DNA from 2 places in the Catenovulum adriaticum genome. Region 1 is predicted to be linked to the other one. Evidence: predicted binding sites of a transcription regulator. Region 1 holds the regulator's gene; the other holds the start of a gene.
The links. Region 1 encodes FNR, which switches genes on or off when oxygen is low (the NO sensors DNR and NnrR bind a similar motif). Its sites were predicted from a motif close to TTGATCTAGATCAA; they were not measured.

Region 2: the regulator FNR is predicted to act here: its motif matches at 1,945-1,958, upstream of OLW01_RS13540 (acetate kinase).

What each region holds. Positions count from the first base shown of each region.
Region 1 is NZ_CP109965.1:1,688,357-1,691,768, reverse strand. It holds gene OLW01_RS07535 (MauE/DoxX family redox-associated membrane protein) at 1-689, opposite strand, end outside; gene fnr (fumarate/nitrate reduction transcriptional regulator Fnr) at 971-1,675, opposite strand; gene OLW01_RS07525 (sulfite exporter TauE/SafE family protein) at 1,710-2,357, opposite strand; gene ccoS (cbb3-type cytochrome oxidase assembly protein CcoS) at 2,354-2,587, opposite strand; gene OLW01_RS07515 (heavy metal translocating P-type ATPase) at 2,584-3,412, opposite strand, start outside.
Region 2 is NZ_CP109965.1:3,074,499-3,077,910, reverse strand. It holds gene pta (phosphate acetyltransferase) at 1-667, opposite strand, end outside; gene OLW01_RS13540 (acetate kinase) at 680-1,873, opposite strand; gene OLW01_RS13535 (efflux RND transporter permease subunit) at 2,122-3,412, opposite strand, start outside.

The sequences.
Region 1 (3,412 bases):
GATATAAACCCTAGTGGCACTTTGTTGTTACCACCAGCGCAAGCACATTTAAGTTTACGTTTGTCTATATATACGGCTTTAAATACAGAGATTGCACCTACAATACCGATAAATAATGAAACGGGAGCAACCGTATAAGCGGGTAAATTAGCTATCATGCCTATACCTGCGTAGGCTTCTAAAAATGGGTAAATATAAGCGTAGCGCACCGCTTTCATCGCAAGTAAATCGTAAGTAATGAATGAATTAGAAAACTGCTCTAAATCCTGTAATTTTTGAATGGCTAAAATTGTCATGGATAGCGCAACAAATAATTCAAGTAACGAAATTGAAAAGCTCGATAAGCCGTCAAACCCAGTAAAACTCAACGTGAAAACAAAGCTTAATAATAAGCTAACTGCAAAAATTGCAATCACAGGTGCATAACTCATACCTTGCTGTCCGGCTGGTTCTTTTCCTAAATAATCTCTAAGCTGGTCATAACCTCCAATTCGTTCATCTTTGATAAAAACTTGAGGTGTGGTTTCAACTTGATATTGTTGCTTAAAATTATCGGTTTCTTCTCGGGTGGTTAATTTTTGATCTTCAATTGAATAGCCAGATCGCTTTAACAAATCTTTTGATTTTAAACCAAATGGGCAAATATGGTTTGATGTTTCCATTCGATAGAGCGTAGCCTTTTTAGTCATCGCTGCCTCCAATATTAATAATGAAACGTGTCTTGCATTAGCCAAACGGATTTTTACACAAAAGGTGTAATTTTTATGCTAAATGTGTATTTTTTTCACACAAATATCCGCATAGTCTTAATAAACCTGAGTTTGGTATTATCTCTTTATTGCGTTCAAAATTTGTGCCACCTAAAGGTTTAAAGGAGCCTGTTTTTTTTAAGTGTGGAGTTAAAAATTGGTTGGTAGTATGCATTCTATAGAATGTTTGTAAAAAGGGATGGCTAAAGACTTAATAGATATTAAGCCTTAGCTAGCATTTCAAGAACAGGTTTGTTGATAATTTTAATCCATTTAGATTCGACTTCTACAATTGCTTGTTTTTGAAACCGGCTAAATAAGCGACTAATCGTTTCGACGGTTAATCCCAAATAATTACCAATTTCTGCACGAGTCATACTTAATCTGAACTCTGTCTCAGAAAAGCCGCGGTTTTTAAAGCGTTGCGATAAGCTATAAATAAATGCGGCGAGCTTTTGTTCGGCCGTTTTCTTGTTGAGCAAATACATTAACTCGCGATCTACTTTTATATCATTGCTCATTAATCGCATGATCTGACGCTTTAATTTAGGTAAATCAGAGCTGAGTTGATCAACAATATCGTAAGGTATTTCACACACCATTGCGGTTTCTAATGCGGTTGCATAACTTGGATGTTGATACTGGCTGATGGCGTCAAAACCAATAATGTCACCAGGTAAATGAAAACCCACAACTTGCTCTTCACCTTGTTCTGATAATGTATAAGATTTAAATGAACCCGCACGCACCGCATAAAGTGCGTTAAATGAAAAACCAGCTTCAAATAGTTTATCGCCCTTGTGAAGTGGTCGTTTTCGTTGAATGATGTTATCTAAACTTTTGATCTCTGATTCACTTAATGAAAAAGGTAAACAAAGTTGGTTAATACTACAGTTCTGACAAGAGACTGTACTTTTAAAACTCATAAATTGACCTGTCTTTTATTATAGGTTCAGTGATTTATAAAATTTGTAGCCATGCAATATAAATAGTGTGGCAACCAAATAATATTAATGCAATAGCGGCAATATTTTTACTGTATTGATTTTTTATCAGTTGGCTTATTTGCTGGCTTAAACTCGCGCTTAATAAAAGAGTGGGTAAAGTGCCCAACCCAAACGCAAACATCACTAAAGCAGATTGAATCGGGTTTGCTTGAGCGGCTGCATAAGTCAAGGTGCTATAAACTAATCCACAAGGCAGCCAACCCCATAACATGCCACTGATAAAACGCGAAAAGTAAGATTTTTTGGTTAGGCTTTTTTGTGCTAAAGGTGCGATAAGTTGCCAAAAACCAGAAAATATTTTTTCTAATTGGGTTAGACCCATAAACCAGCGTGCTATATATAACCCCAACAAAATAAGCATAATGCCTGATAAGAGCCGTAAGCCTATTAAAATAAATTCAAACTGCTTAGTTAGCCAAAGCCCAAGTAGGCCTAATAAAAAGCCAGCAATGGTATAGCTGATAATACGACCTAAATTATATGTTAGTGTGGCGATAAATGATTGATTTAAACCCATTGCGGCAGATAGCCCACCGCACATCACAAGACAATGGCTGGCACCCATAATGCCAATCATAAATGCACTTAAAAAATCAATCATACGGAGGCGTTGTTTTGATTATCTTGATTAGTATCATTTTTAGGATCGCCTTTAGGTTTGTTTTGTTTAGGCATAGCTTCAGTTGAATTGTCTTCATCATCAAATAATATTTCATAACCTTGGCGATCTAAATCATCAAACTGATTTTTTCTAACGGCCCAAAAAAATATAGCAATCGCAACCAACACAATAATGATTGCAAGTGGAATTAATACGTAAATAACATTCATATTTTTAATAATCTCATTGAGTTAATTACGACTATGAGTGAACTCGTCGACATACCAATTACGGCCATCCAAGGCGTTAATATACCAGTTGCAGCTAATGGCAGCACTAATAAGTTATATCCGATAGCCCAACTAAAATTTTGTTTAATCACTCTATTTAAACGCTTAGATTGTTTTATAAGTAAGTTGATTTTGTCAAGGTTAGAGCCTAATAGAATAACATCTGCTTTTAATTTACTTAATTCTGCGGCTTCATTCATGGCAACACTGAGATCAGCTTCGGCTAATACCAATGCATCATTAATACCATCACCCACCATCGCGGTATGGCCATATTTTTGTCTAAGATCAATTAAAGCGTGTGTTTTTTGCTGGGGCGTTAAACCCGATTTAAAATCTAAATTAAGCTGGCCGGCTACTTTTGCCAGCTCTGGGCTGCTATCTCCACTTAAAATACATTTGTAGGGTGCTAATAAATTTAAGCTGGATTTTGCATTATCTCTGATTGTATCGGTTAGCCAGATAGCCCCAGCAAAATCATCGTTAATCAATATGTAAATTTGCGCACCGTGATAATCGTCAGTAGCAGGTTGCTTGAGTAACTTGTTACTGCCAATACTAATAGTATACCGATCAATGGTTGCGCTTAAACCCAATCCGGGGAGTATTTTAAAATGAGTAATGTTGGCTTCGGTTTTAGGTTGCTCAAATGCTTGAGCGATTGGGTGATTTGCTCTGGCTTCTAAATGAGCTATCCAATCTAATATAGGCAATGATTGATACTTATCGGTTATTTTTGTTTGTTCAATTTCAAACTGTCCCGTT
Region 2 (3,412 bases), 1.4 Mb from region 1:
GAGGATTGTATCTAACTTGGCCCAAACACCTAAATTCTTTAGGTTTAAATACCGCTAATTGTGATAGATCTTTAACGGGCTCAATCGGTGAAACTTCGCCATCGTCTAAGGCCATTAATGCCTGAATTCGTCCTGCTGGCGCGCCGACTTTATTTAAAATACAGCCTAATACTTTTTTGCTGCGAGTACCGCCATAAAAATTAGACGATAAACTAATTTGTTGGTTAAGTTCTAATTCTGAAAGCTCGTTTTTAGCAGCGACTAAAATCACATCACTGTCGAGGGTATTAGCGATTTGGGTATTAATGCGCACAATAAAAGGCAAGTTTTTTTGCGGTACTAAGCCTTCAATAATTAATAAATCAGCATCTTTGGCGCTTTCTTCACAAATAGTGACGACTTCTTCCATTAGCTGTTCTATATCGCCATTCGCTAACATGCGCTGGGCTTTTTCAAGTGGAATCGGGTCGGGTGGTGTTAAGCCTTGCATCGCATTTACAAACAATAACGAAGGGTCAATTTGCTGAGCTAAACCACCATGCTGAGCAATAGGTTTACAAAAAGCAACACGAACCCCTAATTGATCAAGTGAGCGAACTAAACCTAAACAAACCGAGGTTAAACCTGCACCATAGCCAGTTGGGGTTAAAAATAAACTGTGATTCAAAATAGATTCCTCTTAAGCTTCGGTTTGAGTTAAACGAATGGTATCTTGCGCAATGACCCATTCTTCTTGAGTATGGATAATGGTGGCTCGACGAGAATTTGCTTTAGTAATTAAACCAAGGTTGTCGCCTCCTTGGTTGTTTAATTCTGGATCTAATTCAAACCCTAGCACGGTTAAATGAGATAATACTTTAGCGCGTACTAAAAAAGAGTTTTCGCCAATGCCGCCTGTGAAAACTAATGCATCGAGGCGAGACAGCCCGGCAACCATACCAGCAATACTTTTTGCTAAACGATAAGCAAATACCTCAATCGCTAAGGCGGCTTGTTTATCACCTTCATTCGCTTTTGCCGATAAAGTTCGCATATCGTTACTTGAGCCGGATAACCCTAATAAACCACTGCGTTTATTTAGTATGTTTGTTATTTCTGCTAAAGGCAGGTTTAGTTTATTAGCTAAAAATTGATGTATGCTGGGATCAATATCACCACTACGAGTACCCATCATCACACCTTCTAGTGGTGTAAAGCCCATGCTGGTATCAATCGATGCTCCATTTTGAACAGCGCAAATACTACAACCGTTACCTAAATGGGCAGTGATTAAACCACTGTTGTTTTTATCTAAGCCTAATTTAGTGATTGCTTGATTTGCCACGTATTGGTGGCTGGTACCATGAAATCCATATTTTCGAATACCTTGAGATTCATATAATTCATAAGGTAAACCATATAAAAAAGCATGCTCAGGCATGGTTTGATGAAAAGCCGTATCAAAAACGGCGACTTGAGGGATATCGGGTAATTGCTCTAAAACAGCTTGAATACCTGTTACTGCTGCAGGGTTATGCAAAGGCGCTAAAGCGCTGCAAGCTTCAATTTTAGTTAATACATTTGGGGTAATAAGCGCAGAAGATTTAAAGTATTCACCGCCATGAACTATTCTGTGACCGATTGCTGTAAGGGATTTAAACAAATTAAGTTTAGATAAAATGTTGAATAAATTGTGTAGTACTTCGCGATGATCGGCGCCAGCTAATTCGAGTTCACGTTTGTTATTTTCAAACGTCCAACTCATTTTTGTTTGTTCGGTTGATAATCGCTCAGCGATACCTGTTAAGGTTGCTTCAACGTGATCTGCAACATATAAAGAAAATTTAACTGACGAACTACCCGAATTGATGATGAGATAATTGTTATTGTTCAACCTGAACTCCTGAGCCACTAAAATTGATCCTAAAAACAAGGTTAGTATAGGTCAATTTGGCTTGCGAATATTTAATTCACATCAAGAAATAAGTTGAAAGCTTTTATATTAACAATAAAGGTAAATTATATAATTTAAAAACTTTATATTGTACGGTTAATTTGAAGTAATTAACCGTAACAAAATTTAAACATAAAACACAAACGCCATTATTTTTATGCATATGGCGGTAAGTTAATATAATGACGCTAATGGATATGTTCAACCGTTTTTAATTCAGATTCTAAAGCTTGTTGCTCGTGTCCTCTGGGTTTATGGAACTTTGCAGTTGCTAAATAAACTATTGGCGTTAAATATAGCGTAAATAAAGCCGCTAAACCTAAACCACCAAACATAACCCAACCAATAGCACTGCGCGCTTCTGCCCCCGCACCTGAACTTAAAATAAGCGGTAAGCCACCTAAAATAGTTGATACCATGGTAAGCGCGATAGGGCGTAAACGCACGTTCGCAGCTTGCTCAATCGCTTCTCGAATACCGAGTCCTTTGTCACGCAATTGATCGGCAAATTCAACCATTAAAATACCATTTTTAGCCATTAAACCAATTAGCATGACTAAGCCAATTTGAGAATAAATATTAACACTGGTATCGGTTAACCAAAGCGCATACACGGCAGCGGCTAAGCCAAATGGCACCACAGTCATTACATTTATTGCACTGGCAACCCCTTCAAATTGCGCGCATAAAACTAAAAATACGACTAACAATGCAATTGCATAAGTAAAGATTACTTCGTTTGAAGTTTCGTCTAGCGTTTGTGCTTCACCTAAAAAGATCATCTGCACATCGTCAGGCAATACTTGATTCGCCATCGCTTGCATGTCAGCCATTGCATCTGCTAGTGGGTAGCCTTCGGTTATATCTGCACTAATTTCAATTGCGCGTCTTTGTGCATGTCTATCTAGTTCAGCCGCGACACTGTTTTCTTTCATTGTTACTACGCTTGAAAGCGGCAATTGTTGGCCTGAAGCACTTGAAATATATAAATTTGCTAAATCTTGCGGTGATGAAACCCGAGTGGATGATGATTCTAACATGATAGGAATTGACTCATCCGCGATGCTTAAATCTACTAAGTCCCATCCATCAACCACAGCTCTTAAAGTATTAGCAATTTCGTTAAGTGAAATACCTAAATCAGCAGCGCGGCGCCTGTCAATTTCGAGTGATAATTGGGGTTGAGTCGGCCGATATGAAATATCAGGTGCGGTGATATTTGTGCTTTGTTCGTTAATTGCATCCGTCATGGCAAGCGCAGCCGAATAAATATGCTGGTAATCATTACCTAATAAAGCAACTTCAATTCCGCCTACGTTACCACGAATATTTAAACTATTAGGGCTCCCAACTCGGATACGGGCGCCGGGGATTTCTCTTACTTTTTGACTAATTTCAGCCATGACCTCTTGCTGAGTAATACTTCTTTGGTTCCAAGGAACAAAGGGCAACATTATTTGGGCGCGGTTTGGATCATAA